2 regions of the Enterobacter sp. genome follow, and region 1 is predicted to be linked to the other one. Evidence: predicted binding sites of a transcription regulator. Region 1 holds the regulator's gene; the other holds the start of a gene.
The links. The regulator Fur, encoded in region 1, represses iron uptake genes when iron is present. The targets are predictions, from matches to a motif close to ATAATAATGAGAACNACTATCAA.
Positions count from the first base shown of each region.

Region 2: the regulator Fur is predicted to act here: its motif matches at 13,570-13,592, upstream of gpmA (2,3-diphosphoglycerate-dependent phosphoglycerate mutase).

Region 1 covers NZ_CDRQYH010000078.1:1,050-15,624, forward strand. The annotation lists gene ybfF (esterase) at 1-596, shown strand, start outside; gene ybfE (LexA regulated protein) at 725-1,012, shown strand; gene fldA (flavodoxin FldA) at 1,168-1,698, shown strand; gene fur (ferric iron uptake transcriptional regulator) at 1,989-2,435, shown strand; gene chiQ (ChiQ/YbfN family lipoprotein) at 2,528-2,854, opposite strand; gene chiP (chitoporin ChiP) at 2,902-4,299, opposite strand; gene glnS (glutamine--tRNA ligase) at 4,746-6,413, opposite strand; gene nagE (N-acetylglucosamine-specific PTS transporter subunit IIBC) at 6,583-8,604, opposite strand; gene nagB (glucosamine-6-phosphate deaminase) at 8,933-9,733, shown strand; gene nagA (N-acetylglucosamine-6-phosphate deacetylase) at 9,789-10,937, shown strand; gene nagC (DNA-binding transcriptional regulator NagC) at 10,946-12,166, shown strand; gene nagD (ribonucleotide monophosphatase NagD) at 12,212-12,964, shown strand; gene asnB (asparagine synthase B) at 13,214-14,575, shown strand, end outside.
Region 2 covers NZ_CDRQYH010000021.1:33,890-49,891, forward strand. The annotation lists gene cydB (cytochrome d ubiquinol oxidase subunit II) at 1-1,137, shown strand, start outside; gene cydX (cytochrome bd-I oxidase subunit CydX) at 1,152-1,265, shown strand; gene ybgE (cyd operon protein YbgE) at 1,265-1,555, shown strand; gene ybgC (tol-pal system-associated acyl-CoA thioesterase) at 1,704-2,108, shown strand; gene tolQ (Tol-Pal system protein TolQ) at 2,105-2,797, shown strand; gene tolR (colicin uptake protein TolR) at 2,801-3,229, shown strand; gene tolA (cell envelope integrity protein TolA) at 3,258-4,511, shown strand; gene tolB (Tol-Pal system beta propeller repeat protein TolB) at 4,646-5,938, shown strand; gene pal (peptidoglycan-associated lipoprotein Pal) at 5,974-6,495, shown strand; gene cpoB (cell division protein CpoB) at 6,505-7,299, shown strand; tRNA gene ACWYRJ_RS09005 (tRNA-Lys) at 7,461-7,536, shown strand; tRNA gene ACWYRJ_RS09010 (tRNA-Val) at 7,564-7,639, shown strand; tRNA gene ACWYRJ_RS09015 (tRNA-Lys) at 7,643-7,718, shown strand; tRNA gene ACWYRJ_RS09020 (tRNA-Lys) at 7,760-7,835, shown strand; tRNA gene ACWYRJ_RS09025 (tRNA-Lys) at 7,867-7,942, shown strand; gene nadA (quinolinate synthase NadA) at 8,165-9,208, shown strand; gene pnuC (nicotinamide riboside transporter PnuC) at 9,231-9,950, shown strand; gene zitB (CDF family zinc transporter ZitB) at 9,947-10,885, opposite strand; gene ACWYRJ_RS09045 (protein YbgS) at 10,992-11,372, opposite strand; gene aroG (3-deoxy-7-phosphoheptulonate synthase AroG) at 11,678-12,730, shown strand; gene gpmA (2,3-diphosphoglycerate-dependent phosphoglycerate mutase) at 12,792-13,544, opposite strand; gene galM (galactose-1-epimerase) at 13,751-14,791, opposite strand; gene galK (galactokinase) at 14,785-15,933, opposite strand; gene galT (galactose-1-phosphate uridylyltransferase) at 15,937-16,002, opposite strand, start outside.

The DNA.
Region 1 (14,575 bases):
ACGAGATGACCTACGCGGCGATGGCGCAGGATCTGCTGGATACGCTGGATGCCAACGACCTGCAAAAGGTGACCCTCATCGGGCATTCAATGGGTGGCAAAGCGGTGATGGCCCTGACGGCACTGGCCCCGGAGCGTATTAACGGCCTGGTTGTAATTGATGTTGCGCCCGTGGATTACGACGTCCGCCGCCACGACGAAATTTTTGCCGCCATCAATGCGGTCACCGAAGCGGGCGTCGCGACTCGCCAACAGGCGGCTGCCGTCATGCGTGAGCATCTTGATGAAGAAGGCGTCGTCCAGTTCCTGCTGAAGTCGTTTGTTGACGGCCAATGGCGTTTTAACGTGCCGGTGCTCTGGAATCAGTACAATAACATCGTGGGCTGGGAAACCGTCCCCGCCTGGCCACACCCTACCCTCTTTATTCGCGGCGGTAACTCTCCTTACGTTACCGACGCGTACCGCGACACGCTGCTGGCCCAATTCCCGCAGGCTCGCGCCCACGTGATTGCCGGTGCCGGACACTGGGTGCATGCAGAAAAACCCGATGCTGTGCTGCGCGCCATTCGCCGCTATCTCGCTGATACGACAAATTGATTAAAAAGAAAGCGACTGGAAGGCTGCGGGCTTCCAGTCGTTGGCGTGCCGTTTTTGGTGATGTATGATGGCGCGCTTATCGCCCGGGCATTAGCAGGGCGGCGTGTTTCCCCCGAAGTCTCAGAATCATGGCCAAAGAACAAACGGACCGTACGACACTAGATCTGTTCGCGAATGAGCGTCGCCCGGGACGACCGAAGACGAATCCGCTTTCGCGCGATGAACAGCTGCGTATCAATAAACGCAATCAGCTTAAACGCGATAAAAATCGCGGGCTTAAGCGTGTCGAACTGAAGCTTAACGCCGACGCCGTCGATGCGCTGAACGAGCTGGCTGACGCGCGAAATATCAGCCGAAGCGAGCTCATTGAAGAGATGTTAATCGCCCAGCTTGAGGCGTTACGCAGCCAGGCATAAGTCTGAAAATCCCCTTTATTACCCTTTTCATGTAGCACAGAGTGCAGTCCTGCGCGATAGCTGTTTCCGCAGGGTTGCCAGTTCTGCTATTATTGCCCTTATCCGTGGCCGAATTGCGCCACCATACTATTAAGTTTCAAGAGGTTATTTTACTCATGGCAATCATCGGCATTTTCTTTGGCAGTGATACCGGCAATACCGAAAATATCGCAAAAAACATTCAAAAACAGCTCGGTAAAGACGTTGCTGATGTGCATGACATTGCCAAGAGCAGCAAAGAAGATCTGGAAGGCTATGACATTCTGCTGCTGGGTATCCCAACCTGGTACTACGGTGAAGCCCAATGCGACTGGGATGATTTCTTCCCGACGCTGGAAGAAGTGGACTTCAACGGTAAGCTGGTTGCCCTGTTTGGCTGCGGTGACCAGGAAGACTACGCTGAGTATTTCTGTGACGCGCTGGGTACCATCCGCGACATCATTGAGCCGAATGGCGCGGTTATCGTAGGCCACTGGCCGACCGCTGGTTACCACTTCGAAGCGTCTAAAGGCCTGGCCGATGACGATCATTTCGTGGGTCTGGCCATCGACGAAGACCGTCAGCCAGAACTGACCGCCGAGCGCGTTGAGAAGTGGGTGAAGCAGATCCGTGAAGAACTGCACCTTGATGATATTCTGAACGCCTGATTTTATCGCGGCGCAACTGCGGTTGCGCCCATGCCCCAGGTCAAACCGATTAAATTAATCGCTACAATCTTTTAACTTTTTCGCCCAGACCTGTACAATGTCTCCCTGATAAAATGTGGTTTTCCATAGAGCAAGTTTGTTGGTGATACCCCATTTTTATAAGCATATTTTGCCTGAGACTTGCAGTTTTCATTTAGCCATGGCAGTTCTATAATGAGACGCATTATCCCAGGTGCATTTTCTGTCACTTCCTACAGAAGTGAATCGTTTAGCAACAGGACAGATTCCGCATGACTGACAACAATACCGCATTAAAGAAGGCTGGCCTGAAAGTTACGCTTCCTCGGTTAAAAATCCTCGAAGTGCTTCAGGGTCCAGACAATCACCATGTCAGTGCGGAAGACCTTTATAAACGTCTTATCGACATGGGTGAAGAGATTGGGCTGGCTACCGTCTATCGCGTGCTGAACCAGTTTGATGACGCGGGCATTGTCACCCGTCATAATTTCGAAGGCGGTAAATCTGTTTTCGAACTGACCCAGCAGCAGCACCACGATCATCTGATCTGCCTCGACTGCGGCAAGGTCATTGAATTCAGCGATGATTCCATCGAAGCGCGCCAGCGTGAAATCGCCGCGCGTCACGGTATCCGCCTGACCAACCACAGCCTGTATCTTTACGGTCACTGTGCTGAAGGCGACTGCCGCGAAGATGACCACGCGCACGACGCAAAATAATCAAGTGTTCATACTCTGAGCCAGCCGAAAGGTTGGCTTTTTTTTGCCAGAAAAAAGCCCGGTAAGCGCAGCGCCACCGGGCGTAAAGCAACTTATTTATTATTGTTGCGTATCTCGTTCCAGATCTTATCGCAACGCTTGGTCACTTCCTGATCGTTACCGGTTTTACGCGCCTGGATACAGGCCTGGTAATCCATCACGCGGACATTCTCCCGCGTCGCAAACTGCTCATGCGCTTTCTCTTTCTTCAGCACGTTCAAAACGCTCTGACAGGCTTCAATTTTCTCCGGCGATCCTTCTGCTGTATTAATACAGGCGCTATAGGCCTCCTTCAGCCGGGAATCTTCTTTCGGTGCCTCACTCTGAGCACACGCCACCAGCCCTGATGCCAGCAACGCGACGATTACGATTTTTTTCATCATATGCAGTCTCCGGTCCGGCGGGATCTAACCCGCCGGAAGATTCATCAGAAGATAGTGAACGGTGCGATAACCATGAATTTCACGTCACGTTCATCCTGGAAGATGTTGCCGTAACCGCCCGCGTAGCTCGGGATATCGGAGTGGTTGTCATACTGAGTGAAGTGCAGTTTGAACATTGTGCCTTTCGCGCGGCCATCCTGCAGGGTATAGATAGCATCGAGGCTGTAGGAAGACTCTTTCAGGCGATAGTTGGGATCGTAGTATGCGTCCGGAGTTGCCATATCGGCTGGTTTTGCATCCCAGGCGTAAGCGTAAGAAGCGCCCACCGCCCAGCCAGGCAGGTTCCAGTTTTTCAGGTCGTACATTGCGCCGAAGAAGACCGCTTTCTCGCCGTCGGCGTTGAAGTCTGAGCGGTTATCCCACCAGATATCAAGACGACCGTTGGATGAGGCATAGGTCGGGGTCATACGCTGCAGGAAGTAGCCCTGCTGCCCTTCCGCCTTCACCCATGTTCCTTCCAGACGTAAATCAACCTGACCGACCTTATAGCCGAAGGTTAGCGCCTGCAGCCACGCGGTGCCATCATAAATGTCATTGACGCCACCGTTGCTGACTTTGTCGCGCGTACCGTAGAACTGATAGCTGGTACTCAGCGGGCTACCCGCGACATCAAACTTATAGCTGGCCTTGGCAAAGTACTGATCGATATACCCTTGCGCCTGGCCAAATGCTGCTTCGAGAACCAGATCGTTTTTGAAGTCGTATTTCGCCCCCAGCGAGTGGAGATAATCGACTTTGGTTTTCTTATCGTTCTGGTAGAACTTGTCCATCTCGATGTGCCAGGGTGCTTTGTACTCGTTGGTCCACATATAGGAGAAGCTCAACGCACCCGCATCACCGTAGTCAAAGTTCGCCCCGGCTTCCGCACCCTGATAGGTACCCGGCATAAAACTCCAGTGCGGTGCTAACAGGGTCTGGCCAGTTGGCTGAATATAACCACCGCGCGCCCATACCGGACCGTATTTAAATTTTGCAGCGGCTTTGTAAAGGCTGATGCCGCTCTTATCCCCGGACCAGTCTTCTTTATACGCTTTATTGCTGGAGGAGAAGGCAATTTCGTTCGGGTGGGCGCTGTCGCCGTTTTCCGCCATTTCAATCGCGGTAAACGCAGCAATATCCAGACCGAACATATCCGCGGCATAGCCTGACTGGAAGTCCAGGTTGGCGTTCCAGGTGGAATGAGAAAGGTTGGTTTTGTATTTGTCTTCGGTGACGTCTTTACGGTCACGTTCACGCTGCCAGTAATAGATACCGCCCGTGAGGGTAGAATCGTCGATGAAGCCCGCCGCTTTCGCCTCTGGTGTCACCACCAGGCCCGACATTGCTGTCACACCGGCAATAGCCAGCGCCAGCGCACTACGTTTGCCACTGAACGTACGCATAGATTATTCCTCTTTGACGAATTAAAACGCCTGAAACGGCGTAAATAAAAAAGACCAAATGGTCAGGGGTAGTTTTAAATACCCTCGAATTAAATACCGTCGTTAGGTTATTTTTCGCGACGCGAATTATCAATGCTTTTTAGCGGACAAAAGTCAGGATTATGACGAAGTGCACATAATTAGTAGTGCTTTGTAACATTTGCAGGGAGGCGAGGAATGGCGGGGAATTTTCAAGTATTTCAGTGGCTAGACGAGAAACATCTTCCCTTTCTTATAACCTTTTTGTTTTTCCTAATGACACAAAATTTTTTTTGAAAAATAAGTAGCACCTCATTGACCTGATATTTTTATCACACCTTTTTAGGCCCTGGCTTAATACCCTGATCGTTAAATAAAAAAACGCCGCATAGTGCGGCGTTTGTCTCTCATTGACCAGACCAGCAATATTATTCGCCGATCTTCGTCCAGGTATCACGCAGACCTACGGTACGGTTAAATACCGGTTTTTCTGCCGTGCTGTGACGGCTGTCCAGGCAGAAGTAACCTTCACGTTCGAACTGGAACGCTTTGCCTGCTTCAGCGTTTTTCAGAGAAGGCTCCGCATAACCCTGCTTGATCACCAGAGATTCCGGGTTGATGGTCGCCAGGAAGTCTTCCGCAGCACCAGGGTTAGGCACGCTGAACAGACGATCGTACAGACGAATTTCTACCGGCAGCGCGTGGGATGCGCTCACCCAGTGGATAACGCCTTTCACCTTGCGGCCATCCGCAGGATCTTTGCTCAGCGTTTCAGCATCATAAGAACAGAAGATGGTGGTGATATTCCCTTCTGCATCTTTCTCTACGCGCTCGGCTTTGATGACGTAGGCATTACGCAGACGCACTTCTTTACCCAGCACCAGACGCTTGTACTGTTTGTTGGCTTCTTCGCGGAAGTCAGCGCGGTCAATCCAGATCTCGCCGCTGAACGGCACGTCACGGCTTCCCATTTCCGGTTTGTTCGGATGGTTAGGCATGGCGACCAGCTCGCTTTCACCCTGCGGATAATTTTCGATAACCAGTTTCACCGGATCGATAACCGCCATCGCGCGCGGAGCGTTTTCGTTGAGATCTTCGCGAATGCATGATTCAAGGGACGCCATCTCGATGGTGTTGTCCTGCTTGGTCACGCCGATACGTTTGCAGAACTCACGAATAGAGGCGGCAGTGTAACCACGGCGACGCAGACCAGAAATGGTAGGCATACGTGGATCATCCCAGCCCTCAACGTGCTTGTCGGTCACCAGCAGGTTCAGCTTACGCTTGGACATCACGGTGTATTCCAGGTTCAGGCGAGAGAACTCGTACTGGCGCGGATGCACAGGAATGGTGATGTTATCCAGAACCCAGTCGTACAGACGACGGTTGTCCTGGAACTCCAGCGTACACAGGGAGTGCGTAATGCCTTCCAGCGCATCGCTGATGCAGTGGGTAAAGTCGTACATCGGGTAGATGCACCACTTGTTGCCGGTCTGGTGGTGTTCCGCAAACTTAATGCGGTACAGCACCGGATCGCGCATCACGATGAACGGAGACGCCATGTCGATTTTGGCACGCAGGCACGCTTTGCCTTCTTCGAAGCCACCGGCACGCATTTTTTCAAACAGCGCCAGGTTCTCTTCCACGCTGCGGTCGCGGAACGGGCTGTTTTTGCCCGGTGCGGTCAGCGTACCGCGATACTCACGGATCTCGTCAGCAGACAGCTCGTCGACATACGCCAGACCCTTGTTGATAAGCTCTACCGCATAGGCGTACAGCTGATCAAAATAGTCAGAGGAGTAGCAGATATCGCCAGACCAGTTGAAGCCCAGCCATTGCACGTCGTTCTTAATGGACTCAACGTATTCGATGTCTTCTTTTACTGGGTTGGTGTCATCGAAACGCAGGTTGCACTGTCCCTGGTAGTCTTGCGCAATGCCAAAGTTCAGGCAGATGGACTTCGCATGCCCGATATGCAGGTAGCCGTTCGGCTCCGGCGGAAAGCGGGTATGAATTGTGGTGTGCTTACCACTGGCCAGATCTTCATCGATGATCTGACGAATAAAGTTACTCGGGCGGGCTTCAGCCTCACTCATCGTGGATTCCTCAAAGCGTAAACAACGTATAACGGCATATGATCTTATAAGCCGGACGTAGTGACAACCCTTAAAACGTCTCTGAAGAAAATAATGGGGGCATTTGCTGCAAAAAAAAGCGGCGGAGGATCTCCCCCGCCGCTTAAGGCATGACTCTACTCAGGAGCGATTACTTGCCTTTAATCTCGTACAGCGGTGTTTGACCCGCAACAACCTGACCTTTCGCCTGAATGACCAGGCCGCTGAAGTCGTCGATGTTGCTGCAAACGACCGGACTTATCATGGAGCGCGCGTTGGCGTTCAGGAAGTCCAGATCCATTTCCAGAATCGGCTGCCCAGCCACCACTTCAGCGCCCTCTTCCACCAGACGAGTAAAGCCCTGGCCGTTCAGCGCAACGGTATCGATACCCATATGGACAACGATCTCCGCGCCATTTTCGGTTTCGAGGCAGAACGCATGGTTGGTGTTGAAGATTTTCACGATGGTACCGGCAGCCGGAGACACAACGGTTTTGTCCGTTGGTTTCACCGCCACACCGTCACCGACCGCTTTGCTGGCGAAGGCTTCGTCAGGCACCTGCTCAATCGCAACGACTTCACCGGTTACCGGTGAAACCAGCGCGGCTATCGTTTTGGCGTTGGGTACCGCCTGCGGTTTTGCAGCCGCTGGCGCGGCGGCAGGTGCGACAGAAGCTTCTGCTGCGGCTACCGGGCCGGTAGTTTTCATGGCATTAGCAATTTTCTCTGCCACAAAGCCAACGATAATCTGCACGCTGGTTTTGTTCAGGCGGATAACACCGGACGCGCCCAGACGTTTGGCCAGCGCTTCGTTCACCAGGGAAGAGTCTTTGACGTTCAGACGCAGGCGAGTGATACAGGCATCGATACCGGTCAGGTTGTCAGAACCGCCTACTGCGGCGATGTACTGACGCGCCAGACCTGAAACGTCCTGGTCCTGAGCACCGCTCACGTTCACATCCTGACCATCCGCTTCGCTACCGGCCACGGCCAGTTCACGACCCGGTGTCATGAGGTTAAATTTGGTGATAGTGAAACGGAACACTACGTAGTAGATCGCGAAGAACACCAGACCTTGCGGGATCAGCATCCACCAGTGGGTCGCCAGCGGGTTACGGGACGAAAGCACCATATCCACCAGACCGGCGCTGAAGCCGAAACCGGCAATCCACTGCATGCTGGCAGCGATGAACACGGAGATACCGGTCAGCACGGCGTGGATCACATACAGAACCGGCGCCACGAACATGAAGGAGAACTCCAGCGGCTCGGTGATACCGGTGAAGAAGGCCGCGAACGCGCCCGCCATCATGATACCCAGCACTTTCGCTTTGTTCTCTGGACGCGCGCAGTGGTAGATAGCCAGCGCAGCACCCGGCAGACCAAACATCATGATCGGGAAGAAGCCCGCCTGGTAACGACCGGTGATACCGACAACCGCTTTACCTGCTTCGATGGACTGTGCGCCACCCAGGAAGTTAGGGATATCGTTAATACCGGCAACGTCGAACCAGAACACGGAGTTCAGCGCGTGGTGCAGACCAACCGGGATCAGCAGACGGTTGAAGAACGCGTACACGCCCGCACCGACAGAACCCAGTTTCTGGATGTGCTCACCGAAGTTCACCAGACCGTCGAAAATCATCGGCCAGACGTACATCATGATGAACGCGACAACGATCATCACAAACGAGGTCAGGATAGGGACCAGACGGCGGCCGCTAAAGAAGGAGAGCGCTTTTGGCAGCTCTACGCTGCTGAAGCGGTTATACAGTTCGGCAGAGATGATACCCACAAGGATACCGACAAACTGGTTGCTGATCTTACCGAATGCCGCCGGAACCTGGTCCGCCGGAATTTTTTGGATCATGGCCACTGCTGCAGGTGAGCAGAGAGTGGTTAAGACGAGGAAACCGACAAAACCGGTCAGCGCAGCGGCACCGTCTTTGTCTTTGGACATACCGTAAGCCACACCAATCGCGAACAACACGGACATATTGTCGATAATGGCGGAACCTGACTTGATAAAGAACGCCGCCAGCGCGCTGGTATTACCCCAGCCGTTGGGGTCGATCCAGTAGCCGACACCCATCAGGATGGCTGCGGCAGGCAGCGTGGCGACCGGCACCATAAGTGCGCGGCCAACCTTTTGTAAATAACCTAGAATACTCACTTTCTTCCCCCTATGAGACCCCGTTTAAGGCATGTTCTCAGCTCTGTTTTTTATTGTGTCACGAACTATAGATACAGTTGATGCTTCACTGGCATTGTGAGTGTGTGAAAAATTAATTCGTATCGCAAATTAAACGCGTACTTTTTGTGATTTTTGTCACCAAATATCGTTATTAACCCTTCCTTACACTGGCTAACAGTGAAAACTTATTTTATCATTCAAAAAATCAAGACGGATTGATCCGGCCTGAAAGTTTCCAGGTTACGCTTAAGTATCAGGTTCCGATAGCTATCCGCCCACTCTTCTACTTTAACTCTTGAGGTGAACAATGAGACTGATTCCCCTGGCAACTGCTGAACAAGTTGGTAAATGGGCCGCTCGCCATATCGTTAACCGTATCAACGCCTTTAAACCAACTGCCGATCGTCCTTTCGTTCTTGGACTTCCGACAGGCGGCACACCGCTGACTGCCTACAAGGCGCTGGTTGAGATGCATAAAGCAGGCCAGGTTAGCTTCAAGCATGTTGTGACATTCAACATGGATGAATACGTTGGCTTACCGAAAGATCACCCGGAAAGCTACCATAGCTTTATGCACCGTAATTTCTTTGATCACGTTGATATTCCAGCTGAAAATATTAACCTGCTGAATGGAAACGCGCCTGATATTGACGCAGAATGCCGTCAGTATGAAGAAAAAATCCGTTCTTACGGTAAGATCCACCTGTTTATGGGTGGTGTAGGTAATGATGGTCACATCGCGTTTAACGAACCGGCGTCATCTCTGGCTTCCCGCACCCGTATTAAAACGCTGACCCATGACACGCGCGTGGCAAACTCCCGCTTCTTTGACGGCGATGTTAACCAGGTTCCAAAATACGCCCTGACCGTAGGCGTAGGCACCCTGCTGGATGCTGAAGAAGTGATGATTCTGGTGCTGGGCAGCGTGAAAGCCCAGGCGCTCCAGGCTGCCGTTGAAGGCAACGTAAACCATATGTGGACCATAAGCTGCCTGCAGCTGCATCCGAAATCAGTCATCGTCTGCGACGAGCCGTCCACGATGGAGCTGAAGGTTAAAACGCTGAAGTACTTCAACGAGTTAGAAGCTGAGAACATCAAAGGTCTGTAATTGAATAACCGCCTCTTCATCAAGAGGCGGCCGCTTTTTTTAACCGGGGGTCGTTATGTACGCTTTAACCCACGGTCGGATTTATACCGGCCATGAAATTCTGGATGACCATGCGATTGTTATCGCTGATGGCCTGATTGAACGTGTTTGCCCGCTGGCAGAACTGCCGCCGGAGATTGAACAGCGCTCACTCAATGGAGCAGTAATCTCCCCCGGTTTCATCGACGTGCAGCTCAACGGCTGCGGCGGTGTGCAATTCAATGACACCGCGGATGCGGTGACGGTAGAAACGCTGGAGATCATGCAGAAAGCCAACGAGAAATCGGGCTGCACCAGCTATCTGCCAACGCTCATCACCAGCAGTGATGACCTTATGAAGCAGGGTATCCGCGTGATGCGAGAATACCTGGCCAAACATCCTAACCAGGCGCTGGGTCTGCACCTTGAAGGGCCATGGCTGAATATGGTCAAGAAAGGAACGCATAACCCGGACTACGTGCGTAAACCTGATGCAGAGCTGGTTGACTACATGTGTGCCAACGCCGATGTGATCACCAAAGTGACGCTGGCGCCTGAAATGACGGGTACGGATGTCATCAGCAAGCTGGCCGCCGCCGGGATTATCGTTTCAGCAGGCCACTCAAACGCAACGCTGAAAGAAGCGAAAGCCGGTTTCCGCGCGGGAATTACTTTCGCAACTCACCTTTACAACGCCATGCCGTATATCACAGGCCGTGAACCGGGTCTGGTCGGGGCGATTCTGGATGAGCCAGACGTCTACTGCGGCATTATTGCTGACGGCTTACACGTCGATTACACCAACATTCGCAACGCTAAGCGGCTGAAAGGTGACAAGCTTTGTCTGGTGACGGATGCCACCGCACCGGCAGGTGCAAATATTGAGCAGTTCATTTTTGCCGGTAAAACAATATACTACCGCAATGGACTGTGTGTGGATGAAAACGGTACGCTGAGCGGTTCCTCTTTGACCATGATTGAAGGGGTGCGTAACCTGGTAGAACATTGCGGGATTGCGCTTGATGAAGTCCTGCGCATGGCAACCCTGTATCCGGCTCGCGCAATGGGCGTGGATAAACAGCTCGGCGGAATTGCACCAGGTATGGTTGCAAACCTGACGGCATTCACACACGATTATAAAATTATTAAGACCATCGTTAATGGTAACGAGGTCGTCACTGAGTAAGTAAAAGTATGACACCTGGCGGACAAGCTCAAATCGGTAATGTCGATCTCGTTAAACAACTTAACAGTGCGGCGGTATACCGCCTGATTGACCAGCACGGCCCCATCTCGCGGATTCAGATAGCCGAACAAAGCCAGCTTGCTCCCGCCAGCGTGACAAAAATTACCCGCCAGCTCATTGAGCGCGGTCTGATCAAAGAAGTCGATCAGCAGGCCTCCACCGGGGGCCGCCGCGCCATCTCTATTATTACCGAAACCCGCAATTTTCAGGCAATTGGCGTCCGTCTGGGGCGCCATGATACCACCCTCACGCTGTACGATCTGAGCAGTAAAGCCATTGCGGAAGAACACTACCCTCTTCCGGAACGCACCCAGGAGACGCTGGAACATGCGCTGCTCAATACCATCGCGCAGTTTACTGAAAGCTGTCAGCGCAAGATCCGCGAACTCATTGCCATCTCCGTGATCCTGCCCGGTCTGGTCGACCCGGAAAGCGGCGTGATCCGCTATATGCCGCACATTCAGGTTGAAAACTGGGGGCTGGTCGACGCGCTGGAAAAGCGTTTTAAAGTGACCTGCTTTGTGGGTCACGACATCCGCTCTCTGGCGCTGGCGGAGCACTACTTTGGTGCGAGCCAGGACTGTGAAGACTCTATTCTGGTGCGCGTCCACCGCGGTACGGGTGCAGGCATTATCTCTAACGGCCGGATTTTTATTGGGCGCAACGGTAACGTCGGAGAGATCGGCCACATTCAGGTTGAACCTCTCGGGGAGCGCTGCCACTGCGGCAACTTTGGCTGCCTTGAAACCATCGCCGCCAACACGGCCATCGAGCAGCGCGTTCGCCATCTGCTTGAACAGGGTTATCAAAGCCGCGTCACGCTGGACGACTGCAAGATAGGCACCATCTGCAAAGCCGCTAATAAAGGCGACGCGCTGGCCTGCGAAGTGATCGAGCAGGTTGGACGTCATCTGGGGAAAACCATCGCCATTGCCATTAACCTGTTTAACCCACAAAAAGTGGTGATCGCCGGTGAAATTGTGGAAGCGGAAAAGGTTCTGCTCCCTGCGATTGAAGGCTGTATTAACACCCAGGCGCTGAAAGCATTCCGCCAGAATCTTCCGGTGGTTCGTTCAAAGCTTGACCATCGCTCGGCGATTGGCGCGTTCGCGTTGGTCAAACGCGCCATGCTCAACGGAATTCTGCTCCAGCATTTGCTGGAAAGCTGATCGAACCTTATAGTAACGCCTTCTTTTTTTGAAGTCGGAATATCCATGACCATTAAGAACGTAATTTGTGATATCGACGGCGTGCTGATGCACGACAACGTTGCCGTGCCGGGTGCTGCGGAGTTTCTTCACCGCATCATCGACAAAGGAATGCCACTGGTTCTGCTCACGAACTACCCTTCTCAAACCGGTCAGGATCTGGCAAACCGCTTTGCCACCGCAGGCGTCGACGTCCCGGACAGCGTGTTTTATACCTCGGCGATGGCCACGGCGGATTTTCTGAAGCGTCAGGAAGGAAAGAAAGCCTACGTGGTGGGTGAAGGTGCGCTGATACACGAGCTCTACAAAGCGGGCTTTACCATCACTGACGTGAACCCGGACTTTGTGATTGTCGGCGAGACGCGTTCCTTTAACTGGGAGATGATGCATAAAGCAGCATACTTTGTCGCCAGCGGTGCGCGCTTTATCGCCACCAACCCGGATACGCATGGCCGTGGTTTTTATCCGGCCTGCGGCGCGCTCTGCGCCGGTATCGAGAAAATCTCAGGTCGTCAGCCGTTCGTGGTCGGTAAACCGAGCCCGTGGATTATTCGTGCCGCGCTCAACAAGATGCAGGCCCACTCTGAAGAAACCGTTATTGTCGGCGACAACCTGCGCACCGATATTCTGGCCGGTTTCCAGGCGGGTCTGGAGACGATTCTGGTCCTGTCCGGCGTCTCTCAACTTGATGACATTGATTCGATGCCGTTCCGGCCGAGCTGGATTTACCCCTCCGTCGATGAAATTGACATCATCTGATACCGAACCACGCCTCAGGGCGTGGTTTTTCATTTATGGCCTACACAAATAAAACTCCATCTAACAAAAAGCACATTTCATTGCATAATCATCAATAAAAGAACTCATGGCGTACTCTTTTTTCACTATTCCGCAATCACTATTGCACTATTTCCGTTTTCACCCGTAAAACGCTTGCGCGCCCTGCCCCTTTGCGGCATTTTCATAAGCAAGCAACATTACAAAGCAACAGGGTTAACGGAGAAGGTTATGTGTTCAATTTTTGGCGTACTGGATATTAAAACTGACGCGGGCGAACTGCGTAAAAAGGCACTCGAACTGTCCCGCCTGATGCGCCATCGCGGCCCGGACTGGTCAGGCGTTTACGCCAGTGACAAAGCAATTCTGGCTCACGAACGTCTGTCTATTGTTGACGTCAACGCCGGTGCACAGCCGCTGTATAACGAGAAAAAAACGCACGCGCTGGCTGTCAACGGTGAGATCTATAACCACCAGGCACTGCGCGCCGAATACGGCGACCGCTACGCATTCCAGACCGGCTCTGACTGTGAAGTGATCCTGGCGCTGTATCAGGAGAAAGGTCCCGAGTTCCTGGACGACCTGCAGGGCATGTTTGCCTTTGCCCTGTACGACAGCGAAAAAGACGCTTACCTGATTGGCCGTGACCATATCGGTATTATCCCGCTGTACATGGGTCACGATGAGCACGGCAACTTCTACGTTGCCTCTGAAATGAAAGCCCTGGTACCGGTCTGCCGCACCATTAAAGAGTTCCCGGCAGGCAGCTATCTGTGGAGCAAAGACGGCGAGATCCGTCAGTATTACCAGCGTGACTGGTTCGACTACGACGCGGTAAAAGACAACGTCACGGACAAAGCCGAGCTGCGTCAGGCCCTGGAAGATTCCGTGAAAAGCCACCTGATGTCAGACGTACCTTACGGCGTGCTGCTCTCAGGCGGCCTGGACTCCTCCGTGATCTCGGCAATCACCAAGAAATTTGCGGCTCGTCGCGTGGAGGATCAGGAGCGCTCAGAAGCCTGGTGGCCACAGCTGCACTCTTTTGCCGTGGGCCTGGAAGGTGCTCCTGACCTTAAAGCCGCGCAGGAAGTGGCAAACCACCTCGGCACCGTGCACCACGAAATTCATTTCACCGTGCAGGAAGGTCTGGATGCGATCCGCGATGTGATCTATCACATTGAAACCTATGACGTGACCACCATCCGCGCCTCAACGCCGATGTACCTGATGTCGCGTAAGATCAAGGCGATGGGCATCAAGATGGTGCTCTCCGGTGAAGGTTCTGACGAAGTGTTTGGCGGCTACCTGTACTTCCACAAAGCGCCAAACGCTAAAGAGCTGCATGAAGAGACCGTGCGTAAGCTGCAGGCGTTGCACATGTTCGACTGCGCGCGTGCCAACAAAGCAATGTCGGCGTGGGGCGTAGAAGCACGCGTGCCGTTCCTGGATAAGAAATTCCTCGACGTGGCAATGCGCATCAACCCGCAGGACAAGATGTGCGGCAACGGCAAAATGGAAAAACATATCCTGCGCGAATGTTTTGAATCCTACCTGCCGGCGAGCGTCGCATGGCGTCAGAAAGAGCAGTTCTCC
Region 2 (16,002 bases), on a different contig from region 1:
ATCGATTATGAAGTATTGCGTTTTATCTGGTGGCTGCTGGTCGGCGTTCTGCTGATCGGTTTCGCCGTCACGGATGGTTTCGACATGGGGGTGGGGATGCTCACCCGTTTCCTCGGTCGTAATGACACCGAGCGTCGAATCATGATCAACTCCATCGCTCCGCACTGGGACGGTAACCAGGTGTGGCTGATCACCGCAGGCGGCGCGCTGTTCGCTGCCTGGCCGATGGTCTACGCGGCTGCGTTCTCCGGTTTCTATGTGGCGATGATTCTGGTGCTGGCCTCTTTATTCTTCCGTCCGGTCGGTTTCGACTACCGTTCGAAGATTGAAGATACCCGCTGGCGCAACATGTGGGACTGGGGCATCTTCATCGGTAGCTTCGTTCCACCGCTGGTGATCGGCGTGGCGTTTGGTAACCTGCTGCAGGGCGTACCGTTCCACCTGGACGAATACATGCGTCTTTACTACACCGGTAACTTCTTCCAGCTGCTGAATCCGTTTGGTCTGCTGGCCGGTGTCGTCAGCGTGGCGATGATCATCACTCAGGGCGCAACCTACCTGCAGATGCGTACTGTAGGCGAGCTGCATCTGCGCTCCCGCGCGACGGCTCAGGTTGCTGCGCTGGTTACGCTGGTCTGCTTCGCGCTGGCCGGTGTGTGGGTGGTGTACGGCATTGATGGCTACGTGGTGACGTCTGCCATTAACCACACCGCACCGTCTAACCCGTTGACCAAAGAAGTGGCGCGTCAGGCGGGGGCATGGCTGGTGAACTTCAACAATACCCCTGTGCTGTGGGCGATCCCGGCGCTGGGCGTGCTGCTGCCGCTGCTGACCATGTTGACGTCTCGTCTGGAAAAAGGTGCGCTGGCGTTCGTGTTCTCTTCACTGACTCTGGCATGCATCATCCTGACGGCGGGTATTGCGATGTTCCCGTTCGTCATGCCATCCAGCACCATGCTGAATGCTAGCCTGACCATGTGGGATGCGACGTCCAGCCACATGACGCTGAACCTGATGACGTATGTTGCTTGCGTGTTCGTTCCGATCGTTCTGGCCTACACCATCTGGTGCTACTGGAAAATGTTCGGTCGCATCACGAAAGAACATATCGAAAGCAACACCCACTCTATGTACTAAGTAAGGAGCTGAATATGTGGTATTTCGCATGGATTTTAGGGACGCTTCTTGCCTGTGCATTTGGTGTCATCACTGCCCTGGCGCTTGAGCACGTTGAAGCGACCAAAGCGGGTGAAGAAAAACACTGATGAATATTATCGCGAAACTTTACGCGGTAATGGATAAGCGCCCGTTACGGGCGCTTTCTTTAGTGATGGCATTACTGCTGGCAGGCTGTATCTTCTGGGACCCTTCGCGCTTTGCAGCGAAAACCAGCGAGCTTGAAATCTGGCACGGCTTCCTTATTATGTGGGCGGTGTGCGCAGGTGTGATCCACGGCGTGGGCTTTCGTCCGAAAGCCGTTCACTGGCAGGGAATTTTCTGCCCGCTGATTGCCGATCTGGTGCTTCTCGCCGGTTTGATTTTCTTCTTCTTCTGAATAAGAAATGTCCGTTAACGTTATGGGCTTACCCGAGCCCATAAAAATTTACTCTCCGTTTACTTTCCCCCATTCCCAACCCTCTTTCCCGCGCGTATAGTAGCGAAGTTTAAAAGCTCTAACTTTTGTTGCATTACCGGGATGTAAAGTGAATACAACGCTGTTTCGATGGCCGGTTCGTGTCTATTACGAAGATACCGATGCCGGTGGTGTGGTTTACCACGCCAGCTACGTTGCTTTTTATGAACGGGCACGCACAGAGATGCTGCGCCATCATCACTTTAGTCAACAGGTTCTGTTGGCTGAGCGAGTTGCCTTCGTGGTACGCAAGATGACGCTTGAGTATTTTGCGCCTGCCAGACTCGACGATATGCTCGAAGTCCAAACTGAAATTACATCAATGCGTGGGACCTCACTGGTTTTCACGCAGCGGATAGTCAACGCAGAGAATACCGTACTGAACTCAGCTGAAGTACTGATTGTTTGTGTTGATCCAACCATAATGAAGCCTCGTGCGCTTCCTAAGTCTATTGTCGCGGAGTTTAAGCAGTGACTGACATGAATATCCTTGATTTGTTCCTGAAGGCAAGCCTTCTGGTTAAACTTATCATGTTGATTTTGATTGGTTTTTCAATCGCATCCTGGGCCATCATCATCCAGAGAACGCGTATCCTCAATGCCGCCGGCCGTGAAGCTGAAGCGTTTGAAGATAAGTTCTGGTCGGGTATTGAGCTTTCTCGTCTGTACCAGGAGAGCCAGGGACGCCGTGAAAACCTGACCGGCTCCGAGCAAATTTTCTACAGCGGTTTCAAAGAGTTTGCTCGTCTGCATCGTGCAAACAATCATGCGCCGGAAGCGGTGGTGGAAGGTGCCTCGCGTGCGATGCGTATCTCTATGAACCGTGAACTGGAAAACCTTGAAACGCACATTCCTTTCCTCGGCACTGTCGGCTCCATCAGCCCGTATATCGGTCTGTTTGGTACCGTGTGGGGGATCATGCACGCCTTTATCGCGCTGGGCGCGGTGAAGCAGGCGACGTTGCAGATGGTTGCACCGGGTATCGCTGAAGCACTGATTGCGACCGCTATCGGTCTGTTTGCGGCAATTCCTGCGGTTATGGCTTACAACCGTCTGAACCAGCGCGTGAACAAACTGGAACTGAACTACGACAACTTTATGGAAGAGTTCACTGCGATTCTGCACCGTCAGGCGTTTACCAGCACCGAGAGCAACAAGGGGTAAACCATGGCCAGATCGCGTGGACGAGGTCGTCGCGAGCTCAAGTCCGAAATCAATATCGTTCCACTGCTGGATGTCCTGCTGGTACTGCTGCTGATCTTCATGGCAACAGCGCCAATCATTACCCAGAGCGTGGAAGTGGATCTGCCGGATGCGACAGAATCACAGGCGGTGAGCACCAATGACGATCCTCCGGTTATCATTGAGGTTTCCGGCGTAGGGCAATACAGCGTCGTAGTAGAGAAAGATCGTATGGATCAGCTGCCGCCTGAGCAGGTTATTGCTGAAGCGCAGCGTCGTCTGGAGTCAAATCCGAAAACGGTCTTCTTAATCGGTGGCGCAAAAGACGTACCCTACGATGAAATTATTAAAGCGCTGAACTTGCTACATAGTGCGGGTGTTAAGTCAGTTGGCTTAATGACCCAACCAATTTGATCATCCGCGTAGTTTTTGGGAACCGATAGTGTCAAAGGCAACCGAACAGAACGACAAGCTTAAGCGAGCGATAATCGTCTCCGCAGTGCTGCACGTGATTCTCTTTGCAGCGCTGATCTGGAGTTCGTTCGACGAGCATATTGATGCATCAGCCGGCGGCGGTGGAGGGTCTTCCATTGACGCCGTGATGGTGGATCCCGGTGCGGTAGTACAGAACTATAATCGCGAACAACAGCAGAAGGCGAGTGCCAAACGGGCTGAAGAGCAGCGTGAAAAACAGGCGCAACAGCAGGCGGAAGAACTGCGTGAAAAGCAGGCCGCAGAGCAGGAGCGTCTGAAGCAGCTTGAGAAGGAACGTTTGCAGGCGCAGGAAGCCGCGAAAGCGCAGGCAGAGCAGCAGAAACAAGCCGAAGAGGCCGCGAAGAAAGCACAGGAACAGCAAAAGCAGGCGGAAGAGGCGGCAGCTAAAGCCGCAGCGGACGCGAAAGCACAGGCTGATGCCCAGGCAAAATTAGCGGCAGAAGCGGCGAAGAAAGCCGCTGCTGATGCTCAGAAGAAAGCTGAAGCGGAAGCCGCGAAGAAAGCCGCTGCTGATGCCCAGAAGAAAGCTGAAGCGGAAGCCGCGAAGAAAGCCGCTGCCGATGCTCAGAAGAAAGCCGAAGCGGAAGCCGCGAAGAAAGCCGCTCAGGAAGCAGAGAAGAAAGCTGCTGCCGAGGCTGCAAAGAAAGCCGCTGCTGCTGAGAAAGCGGCTGCAGAAAAAGCTGCCGCTGCTGAAAAAGCGGCTGCAGATAAAAAAGCTGCAGCTGAGAAGGCCGCTGCCGATAAGAAAGCGGCTGCTGAAAAAGCGGCAGCTAAAAAGGCTGCCGCCGCTGAAAAAGCCGCTGCTGCCGCAGGGGTTGACGATCTGCTGGGCGATTTGAGCTCAGGTAAGAATGCACCGAAAACGGGCGGTGGGGCGAAAGGAAACAACGCAGCGCCGACGGGAAGTGGTAACACTAAGAGTAACGGTGCGACAGGGGCTGAAATCAACGGTTATGCCGCGCAGATTAAATCCGCTATTGAAAGCCGATTCTATGATGCGTCTTCCTATACCGGTAAAACGTGTACGTTGCGTATAAAACTGGCTCCGGACGGCATGCTGCTGGATATCAAGTCTGAAGGTGGCGACCCGGCTTTATGTACTGCGGCCCTGGCTGCAGCGCGTCAGGCGAAGATGCCTAAACCGCCATCTCAGGCTGTTTACGAAGTCTTCAAAAATGCGCCGCTGGACTTCAAACCTTAAGTTACATTTTCCCCGTGCAAACGGGGAAAAATAGACCAGGTTTAGTCACAGGGTTCTGGTAGTTTTGTCTATTTGAGTTTGTTAACATTCTGCTAAATTATCGTGGGTAAGGTTACCCGGATAAGGGAGATATGATGAAGCAGGCATTACGTGTAGCATTTAGTTTTTTAATGCTGTGGGCAGCAGTACTGCACGCAGAAGTACGTATCGAGATCACCCAGGGGGTGGACTCGGCGCGCCCAATCGGTGTTGTTCCGTTCCAGTGGGCAGGTCCTGGCGCTGCGCCTGAAGATGCCGGTGGCATCGTGGCGGCTGACCTGCGTAACAGCGGTAAATTCAACCCGTTAGATCGTTCTCGTCTGCCTCAGCAGCCGGGTAGCGCGCAGGAAGTACAGCCTGCAGCATGGTCTGCGCTGGGTATTGATGCCGTGGTTGTGGGTCAGGTTACGCCTAACCCGGACGGCTCTTACAACGTTGCCTGGCAGCTGGTGGATACCGGCGGTGCACCGGGTACCGTTCTGGCACAGAACTCTTACAAGGTCACTAAGCAATACCTGCGCTATGCTGCACATGCTGCCAGCGATGCGGTATTTGAAAAACTGACCGGCATTAAAGGTGCGTTCCGTACCCGTATCGCGTACGTGGTGCAGACCAACGGTGGTCAGTTCCCGTACGAACTGCGCGTATCTGACTACGACGGCTACAACCAGTTCCTGGTGAAACGTTCTTCACAGCCGCTGATGTCTCCAGCCTGGTCTCCGGACGGTTCTAAACTGGCCTATGTAACCTTCGAAAGCGGCCGCTCAGCGCTGGTTATCCAGACGCTGGCAAACGGTGCTGTTCGTCAGGTAGCGTCGTTCCCACGTCACAACGGTGCGCCTTCGTTCTCTCCGGACGGCTCTAAACTGGCCTTTGCGCTGTCAAAAACCGGTAGCCTGAACCTGTACGTGATGGATATTGGCTCTGGTCAGATCCGTCAGGTTACCGACGGTCGCAGCAACAACACTGAACCTTCATGGTTCCCGGACAGCCAAAACCTGGCGTTTACTTCTGACCAGGCCGGCCGTCCACAAATCTACAAAGTCAACATCAACGGCGGTGCTCCGCAGCGTATTACCTGGGAAGGTTCGCAGAACCAGAACTCAGACGTGAGCAGCGACGGTAAATTTATGGTAATGGTGAGCTCCAACGGTGGGCAGCAGCACATTGCCAAACAAGATCTGGTAGCGGGTGGCGTTCAAGTTCTGTCGTCAACGTTCCTGGATGAAACGCCAAGTCTGGCACCTAACGGCACGATGGTAATCTACAGCTCTTCTCAGGGGATGGGATCTGTGCTGAATCTGGTTTCTACAGATGGGCGTTTCAAAGCGCGTATTCCGGCAACTGATGGACAGGTAAAATCACCTGCCTGGTCGCCGTATCTGTAAATAATAATTAATTGATTACTAAAGGAATCATAGAAATGCAACTGAACAAAGTGCTGAAGGGGCTGATGATCGCTCTGCCTGTAATGGCAATCGCAGCGTGTTCTTCTAACAAGAACGCCAGCAATGACCAGAGCGGCGAAGGCATGATGGGTGCCGGCACCGGTATGGACGCGAACGGCAATGGCAACATGTCTTCTGAAGAGCAAGCGCGTCTTCAGATGCAGCAGCTGCAGCAGAACAACATCGTTTACTTCGATCTGGATAAATACGACATCCGTTCTGACTTCGCTGCGATGCTGGATGCGCACGCTAACTTCCTGCGTAGCAACCCATCTTACAAAGTCACCGTAGAAGGTCACGCGGACGAACGTGGTACCCCAGAGTACAACATCTCCCTGGGTGAACGTCGTGCTAACGCTGTTAAAATGTACCTGCAGGGTAAAGGCGTTTCTGCTGACCAGATCTCCATCGTTTCTTACGGTAAAGAAAAACCTGCAGTACTGGGTCACGACGAAGCGGCTTACTCCAAAAACCGTCGTGCCGTACTGGTTTACTAAGAGAATTGCATGAGCAGTAACTTCAGACATCATCTGTTGAGTCTGTCGTTACTGGTTGGAATAGCGGCCCCCTGGGCCGCTTTTGCTCAGGCACCAATCAGTAGTGTCGGCTCAGGCTCGGTAGAAGACCGGGTCACTCAACTCGAGCGTATTTCTAACGCTCATAGCCAGCTTTTAACCCAACTCCAGCAACAACTTTCCGATAACCAGAATGATATTGACTCTCTCCGCGGTCAGATTCAGGAAAGCCAGTATCAGCTTAACCAGGTTGTGGAACGTCAGAAGCAAATCTTGTTGCAGATAGATAGCCTGAGCAGCGGTGGTGCAGCAGCACAGCCAGCCGCAGGCGATCAGAGCGGTGCTGCGACGTCTGCGCCAGCGCCATCTGCTGATGCTTCAGCCTCAACAGGCGCGCCTGTACAGAGCGGTGACGCGAATACTGACTACAATGCGGCTATTGCCCTGGTGCAGGATCAATCTCGTCAGGATGACGCGATTACTGCGTTTCAGAACTTTGTTAAGAAATACCCTGATTCCACTTATCAGCCAAATGCCAATTACTGGCTCGGTCAGTTGAATTACAACAAGGGTAAAAAGGACGATGCGGCGTTTTATTTTGCCTCCGTGGTAAAAAACTACCCGAAATCGCCAAAAGCGCCTGATGCGATGTACAAAGTGGGCGTCATCATGCAGGACAAAGGCGACACTGCGAAAGCCAAAGCGGTTTATCAGCAGGTGGTCTCTAAATTCCCGGGCACCGAAGGTGCTAAGCAGGCGCAAAAACGTCTGAATTCGATGGGATGATTATCGCATGACCAGAAATCGCGTTATTTCTGGTCGTGCAGCATGATTACTAAGCAGTTAAGTGATCTTCATCGAAATTTTTGTTGCGCAGAATTCTTAAATCAGTAATATATGCCGCCGTTGCCACGGGATATCAAACAACGTGAAAACAGCATAAAAGTGGGTCGTTAGCTCAGTTGGTAGAGCAGTTGACTTTTAATCAATTGGTCGCAGGTTCGAATCCTGCACGACCCACCACTTAACGCAGTTCCGGCAGTACAGAGTGGGTGATTAGCTCAGTTGGTAGAGCATCTCCTTTACACGGAGGGGGTCGGCGGTTCGAGCCCGTCATCACCCACCACTCGGGTCGTTAGCTCAGTTGGTAGAGCAGTTGACTTTTAATCAATTGGTCGCAGGTTCGAATCCTGCACGACCCACCAATGTTATTGGTGCCGAGTGATAATTCAGGCAACACCCGAATGGGTCGTTAGCTCAGTTGGTAGAGCAGTTGACTTTTAATCAATTGGTCGCAGGTTCGAATCCTGCACGACCCACCAGCCTGAATAAATTTGCAGTACATCCCGCAAGGGGTCGTTAGCTCAGTTGGTAGAGCAGTTGACTTTTAATCAATTGGTCGCAGGTTCGAATCCTGCACGACCCACCAGTGTAGAAAGGCGCCCTAAAGGCGCCTTTTTGCTATCTGTCTGTTTTGTTGGTCAGGTAAGGCGAAGCCGCCACCCGACAAATGCTATCCGCACCTATTTCCGGTGACTTTTCACTCCAGATTCGCTATCTTGTTTAGTATACAAAACACAATTGCCACGCGTTTTGCTATGTCAGGCAAATGAAAGGCAATATTGTTAAGCCAGTAAAACGAGAAGCCATAATGAGTGTGATGTTTGATCCTGAAGCCGCAATCTATCCGTTTCCGCCAAAGCCTGTCCCGCTGAGCCAGGACGAAAAGCAGTTCTACCGCGAGAAGATCAAACGTCTTCTCAAAGAGCGCGATGCGGTAATGGTGGCCCATTACTACACCGACCCGGAAATACAGCAGCTGGCTGAAGATACCGGGGGCTGCATTTCTGACTCACTGGAGATGGCGCGCTTCGGTGCACGACATCCCGCTTCAACGCTGCTGGTTGCCGGTGTGCGTTTTATGGGCGAAACGGCAAAGATCCTGAGCCCGGAAAAAACCATTCTGATGCCCACGCTTAACGCGGAGTGTTCCCTGGATCTGGGCTGTCCGATTGACGAATTCACGGCCTTCTGTGACGCCCATCCTGACCGGACTGTGGTGGTCTACGCTAACACCTCTGCGGCCGTAAAAGCGCGTGCAGACTGGGTGGTCACATCGAGTATCGCCGTTGAACTGATTGAACATCTGGATAGCCTGGGCGAGAAAATTATCTGGGCGCCCGATCGCCATCTCGGCAATTATGTCCAGAAGCAGACGGGTGCTGATGTTCTCTGCTGGCAGGGCGCCTGTATCGTTCATGACGAGTTCAAGACCCAGGCGCTGGCGCGCATGAAGGCGCTTTATCCTGACGCAGCCATTCTTGTTCACCCTGAATCTCCGCAGTCGATCGTCGACATGGCGGATGCCGTGGGTTCCACCAGCCAGCTTATCAACGCTGCCAGAACGTTGCCTCACAAGCAGCTTATCGTGGCGACCGATCGCGGTATCTTCTACAAGATGCAGCAGGCCGTACCGGAGAAAGAGCTTCTTGAAGCGCCAACGGCAGGCGAGGGCGCAACGTGTCGCAGCTGTGCACATTGCCCGTGGATGGCGATGAACGGCCTGAAAGCGATTGCCGAGGGGTTAGAAACCGGTGGTGCGGCGCATGAAATCCATGTGGATGCCGCCCTGCGTGAAGGTGCGTTAATTCCGCTTAACCGCATGCTGGATTTTGCGGCTACACTACGTACTTAATTCAAAACTCCCCGGGGAAAAGATGGATTTTTTTAGCACACATAACATTCTGGTTCATATACCGATTGGTGCAGGTGGCTATGACCTTTCATGGATCGAGGCCGTTGGCACGCTGGCGGGATTACTCTGTATCTGGCTGGCAAGCCTGGAGAAGATCAGCAACTACGCGTTCGGGCTGATTAACGTCACGCTGTTTGCGATTATCTTCTTCCAGATCCAGCTGTACGCCAGCCTGCTTTTGCAGCTGTTCTTCTTTGCCGCCAATATTTACGGCTGGTATGCCTGGTCGCGTCAGAACAGCCAGCAGGAGGCCGAGCTGCAGATCCGCTGGCTGCCCCTGCCGAAAGCCATCGCCTGGTTCGTCGCCTGCGTGGTGGCCATTGGCTTAATGACCGTTTACATCAACCCGGTTTTTGCGTTCCTGACCCGCGTTGCCGTTTCGGCCATGTCCGGCATCGGCCTGAACGTGACGATGCCTGAACTCCAGCCGGATGCCTTCCCGTTTTGGGATTCCTGCATGATGGTGCTGTCGATTGCGGCGATGATTCTGATGACCCGTAAATACGTTGAGAACTGGCTGTTGTGGGTCATCATCAACGTGATCAGCGTGGCGATCTTCGCCCTGCAGGGCGTCTATGCGATGTCGCTGGAATATCTGCTGCTGACCTTCATCGCGCTGAACGGCAGCCGGATGTGGATTAACAGCGCGCGCGAGCGAGGCTCTCACGCGCTTTCCGGCTAGTGGTCATGATGATGTGAATGGCCGGACTGCGCCTCGTTAAGGTGGCAGTCCGGTCCGCTACAGGGCTGATACTCCATCTGAACGGTGGCATGGCTAATGTCGTAGTGATGTTCCAGGAAGTGCTGGATGCGATCGAGCAGCGCATCGTGGTCGTGAGGGGGGATCACCTGGACGTGCAGCGTCATGACCGGTTTCTCTCCCACCAGCCAGACGTGAACATGATGAACGTTGCGTACTTCCGGGACTGAACGGCGCAGGTTGCGCTTCAGCTCGTCGATATCCATGGAAGCTGGCGCCCCTTCAAGCAGTTCATTCACGCTCTCCTTCAGCAGCCGCCAGGCGCTGCGCAAGACCAGACACGACACAAGAACGGACAGAATCGGATCGACAGGCGTCCAGCCGGTGTAGAGGATCACCAGCGCGGCGACAATCGCCCCGACTGAGCCGAGCAAATCACCCATAACATGCAGAGCCGCAGCGCGTACGTTCAGGTTCTTCTCCCCGCTGCCGCGGTGCAAAATCCAGAAGGCCAGAATATTCGCCAGCAGCCCTGCTACGGCAATCACCATCATGGTTGCCCCGGCGATCGGCTGCGGGTGTCTGAAGCGCTGTATTGCCTCCCAGACGATAAGAATGGTAATGACCACCAGCGCAATAGCGTTAACAAATGCGGCCAGTGTGGTCAGTCTCAGCCAGCCGAAGGTATGGCGCGCATTTGGAGGACGACGCGCAAACTGCACGGCCATCAGGGCGAAGAGCAGGGCGGCTGCATCGGTCAGCATGTGTCCGGCATCAGCCAGAAGCGCCAGAGAGCCGGAAATCAGGCCGCCAATGACCTCAATAACCATAAACGTTGCCGTGACGCCAAAGGCCAGCATCAGTCGTTTAGCGTTGTCGTTGCCGGATGAGTGCGAGTGTGAATGGGAGTGCGCCATGTCTGCTTTCCTGATGTGTTATTGTTTTTAGTGTAGCGTTTTTAATAGGTTACTTCAAAAAGAAAGGAGAGCCTGAGCTCTCCTTTTTCTGACGGTTCATAACAAATTACTGGGTAGTACCATCGGTTTTGGTATTGGCGTCGTTACCCATTTTGTCGTTAGGGTCCGGGCATTTGCCGTCCTTGCACATTGAGTTCTTATGGACTTCATCTGAACTCATATTGTCATGGTTCATAGTGCCGGAACCGCTACCGTCTGGATGCAGCATGGTGCCGCCGGTGTTGGTGTTGCCGGTATTGATCTGGCTGTTGTCGACATTATTCGGGGCGATATTCTGTTTCGCATCAGGCGCAGGCTGACCTGCTGCCGCAGCCGCATTGGCGTCACCGTTGCTGTCTGAGGTGCCCGTTTCCGCAGCCAGGACGCTGCCGCTGGCCAGAGTGAGTGTAGCGGTCAGGAAGAGAGTTGCCAGTTTTGTCATTTTCATCATGGTGCTCCTGTTCTTGTCGTTACGCTGGATAACATTCTCCAACAGTGCATCTTTTTCAGAGGCGAAAGATCCCGCCTTACGGACTTACGTCAGTAGGGAATCGCGTTTAAGCGTGTAAAAATTGGTTGTTACAGTTAAAAAGCTTAGGTTAGATCTCGTTTTTCGCTATTTTGTGACGATTTTTAGGCGAATTCCAGGAATTATCTGCGTGAAGTGTAAAACCGTGTTTACACTTCCTGGTCGACAAGATAGATTGAAAGGATTGCTTTCATTACTAAAGATATGGCAGAGCTGGAACGAAGATGAATTATCAGAACGACGATTTACGCATTAAAGAGATCAATGAGTTATTACCTCCTGTAGCGCTCCTTGAGAAATTCCCCGCCACTGAAAATGCCGCAAACACGGTTTCTCATGCTCGTAAAGCGATCCATAAGATCCTGAAAGGTAATGACGATCGTCTTCTGGTGGTGATTGGTCCGTGCTCCATTCACGATCCTGCAGCCGCGAAAGAATACGCCGCCCGTCTGCTCACCCTCCGTGAAGAGCTAAAGGATGAGCTGGAAATCGTCATGCGCGTCTATTTTGAAAAACCGCGCACCACCGTTGGCTGGAAAGGATTGATTAACGATCCGCACATGGATAACAGCTTCCAGATCAACGACGGCCTGCGCATTGCGCGCAAGCTGCTACTTGAGATCAACGACAGCGGCCTGCCTGCGGCCGGTGAATTCCTGGACATGATTACGCCACAATACCTTGCAGACCTGATGAGCTGGGGCGCAATTGGTGCGCGCACGACTGAATCTCAGGTCCACCGCGAGCTGGCGTCCGGTCTTTCTTGCCCGGTGGGTTTCAAAAATGGCACTGACGGCACCATTAAGGTGGCTATTGATGCCATCAACGCCGCTGGTGCGCCGCACTGCTTCCTGTCCGTGACAAAATGGGGTCACTCCGCCATCGTTAACACCAGCGGGAACGGTGACTGCCACATCATTCTGCGCGGCGGTAAAGAGCCGAACTACAGCGCGAAACACGTGGCAGAAGTGAAAGTCGGGCTGGAAAAAGCCGGACTGCCGCCGCAGGTGATGATCGATTTCAGCCATGCCAACTCCAGCAAGCAGTTTAAAAAGCAGATGGAAGTGGGTGCAGACGTCTGCCAGCAGATTGCCGGCGGTGAGAAGGCGGTGATTGGGGTGATGATCGAAAGCCATCTGGTTGAAGGTAACCAGAACCTGGAAGGCAGCGAGCCGCTGGTGTACGGCAAAAGCGTGACCGATGCCTGCATCGGCTGGGACGATACCGACGCCATCCTGCGCCAGCTGGCAAATGCGGTAAAAGCGCGCCGCGGCTGAATTCTCAGGCACAAATAAAAAAGCGCGGAAGGCTCCGCGCTTTTTTTATGATCAGCGAAAATTACTTCGCTTTACCCTGGTTCGCAACAGCCGCTGCTTTCGCCGCGATCTCTTCTGCGTTACCCAGATAGTAGTGTTTGATTGGCTTGAAGTTTTCGTCGAACTCATACACCAGCGGTACGCCGGTTGGGATGTTCAGTTCGAGGATTTCGTCTTCACCCATGTTGTCCAGGTATTTCACCAGCGCACGCAGAGAGTTACCGTGAGCCGCGATGATCACGCGCTCGCCGCTCTTCAGGCGTGGCAGAATGGTTTCGTTCCAGTAAGGCACAACGCGGTCGATGGTCAGCGCCAGGCTCTCGGTGGTTGGCAGCTCAGCGTCGGTCAGCTTCGCGTAACGTGGGTCGTGGCCCGGGTAGCGCTCGTCATCTTTGGTCAGCTCTGGCGGGGTGATTGCGAAGCCGCGACGCCACTGTTTAACCTGCTCGTCGCCATATTTCTCAGCGGTTTCCGCTTTGTTCAGGCCCTGCAGCGCACCGTAGTGACGTTCGTTCAATTTCCAGGACTTCTCAACCGGCAGCCAGGCCTGATCCAGTTCGTCCAGCACGTTCCACAGGGTGTGGATGGCACGTTTCAGCACAGAGGTGTAAGCAAAATCAAAGCTGAAGCCTTCTTCCTTCAGCAGTTTACCTGCTGCTTTTGCTTCGCTTACGCCTTTCTCGGACAGATCAACGTCGTACCAACCGGTAAAGCGGTTTTCGTTGTTCCACTGGCTTTCGCCGTGACGCACCAGGACCAGCTTAGTAATAGCCATCTCTTACTCCTCAAGCATTTTTAGAATGATAACAATTCTCATTATATTGCCGTGGCCGTGCCAGCAGCAACGCTTAACCCTAACCATAGCGAAAATAGTCTCTGAGTGTAAGATGCTTGTGAATCCAGGGTTATGATTTTGTCTGCGATCGGCGCTATTTTCAGCAAGGCGTGCAGAAAAAAGCCCTCCGGAGGGAGGGCTGAATATTAATGTGGAATAAAATGGTATTCCGTCACGCTCACGTACTCTTCACCCGGGTGCAGCACGCAGCCTGGCTGCGGCCATTCCGGATGGTTCGGGCTGTCCGGCAGGAACTCGCTCTCCAGCGCCAGGCCTTGCCAGTCGCTGTACTCATCGTGTTCGCGCGCCGTCGTGCCGCCGAGGTAGTTGCCTGAGTAAAACTGCAGGGCAGGGGCAGTGGTATAAACCGTCATCTGCAGCTTGTCATCCGCAGACCAGACTTGCGCGGCAGGCTGCTTCACATCACCTTTGGCCTGCAGCAGGAAAGCGTGATCGTAGCCTTTCACCTTACGCTGATCGTCATCGCTCAGGAAATCCCGGGCGATGGTTTTCGCGCTGCGGAAGTCAAAGCTGGTGCCGCTCACGTCTTTGAGGCCCTGATATGGAATGCCCATCTCGTCAACCGGCAGATACGCATCCGCCAGGATCTGCAGCTTGTGCTCACGCACGTCGCACTGGCTACCATCCAGATTAAAGTACGCGTGATTGGTCAGGTTGACCGGACACGGCCTGTCGACCTTCGCGCGGTATTCAATGGCGATACGGTTGTCATCGGTCAGCGTAAAGCGCGCGGACGCGGTAAGGTTCCCCGGGAAGCCCTGATCGCCATCAGGCGAATCCAGTGAGAACAGCACTTCACCGTCGTTTTGACGAACAATCTTCCAGCGGCGTTTATCAAACCCGTCCGGCCCGCCGTGCAGCTGGTTCTCACCCTGGCTAGGAAGCAGGGTGTACTGCTCGCCGTTGAGTTCAAAACGGCTTTTCGCGATGCGGTTAGCATATCGCCCAACGGACGCGCCCAGATAGGCGGACTGATTGACATACTGCTCAGGCGAGGCGCAGCCGAGCAGGGTTTCGCGCACGCTGCCGTCCGGCATCGGTACGCGGGCAGAAAGAAGGGTAGCACCCCAGTCCATCAGCGTAACGACCATTCCCGCGCTGTTGCGCAGGGTTAACAGGCGATACGGCAGACCATCCGGTGCGAGTGTAGGTGTTTCGTTTAGCACTGTCCGGCTCCTTGTGATGCTTTACAAACATAGAAGGTTTCTTTGATGCCTGTTTTTGCTTCGTACTGCTTCGCCACGGCATCCTGTATGGCAGGGACCAACTCTTCTGGCACCAGCGCAACGATACAGCCGCCAAAACCGCCGCCCGTCATGCGCACGCCGCCTTTGTCGCCAATGGTCGCTTTGATGATTTCCACCAGGGTGTCGATCTGCGGAACGGTGATTTCAAAATCATCGCGCATGGAGGCATGAGATTCCGCCATCAGCTCACCCATGCGTTTCAGGTCACCTTTCGCCAGCGCGGACGCGGCTTCAACCGTACGGGCATTTTCCGTCAGCACGTGACGAACGCGTTTGGCGACAACCGGATCCAGCTCGTGCGCCACTTTGTTAAATTCATTGAGCGTCACGTCGCGCAGGGCTGGCTGCTGGAAGAAACGGGCGCCGGTTTCACATTGTTGGCGGCGGGTGTTGTATTCGCTGCCCACCAGCGTGCGCTTAAAGTTGCTGTTAACGATCACCACGGCCGCGCCTTTTGGCAGGGGAACGGCTTTGGTTCCCAGCGAACGGCAATCAATTAACAGGGCATGCTCTTTTTTCCCGAGCGCGGAAATCAGCTGGTCCATAATGCCGCAGTTACAGCCCACGAACTGGTTTTCTGCTTCCTGACCATTCAGGGCGATTTGCGCGCCATCCAGCGGCAGATGGTAAAGCTGCTGGAATACGGTGCCGACGGCAACTTCCAGAGACGCAGAGGAGCTTAAGCCCGCACCCTGCGGCACGTTGCCGCTGATGACTAAATCCGCACCGCCGAAGTTCTTGTTACGCTTCTGAAGGTGTTTGACGACGCCGCGCACGTAGTTAGACCACTGCTGGCTGTCGTGCGTCACAATCGAGCCATCGAGGGAAAATTCGTCCGTCTCATTACCGTAATCAGCCGCAATCACGCGGACTTTACGGTCGTCGCGTTTCGCACAGCTGATAACGGTCTGGTAATCGATGGCGCACGGCAGCACGAAACCATCGTTATAGTCGGTGTGTTCACCGATCAGGTTAACGCGGCCTGGCGCCTGGATAACGTGGGTGGCAGGGTAGCCAAATTTCTCAGCAAACAGGGATTGTGTTTTATCTTTCAGACTCATTTTTTAGACTCCTGATTCGCGATAGTGGACGTCGCTAACGGCACGCAGACGTTCTGCCGCCTGTTCCGC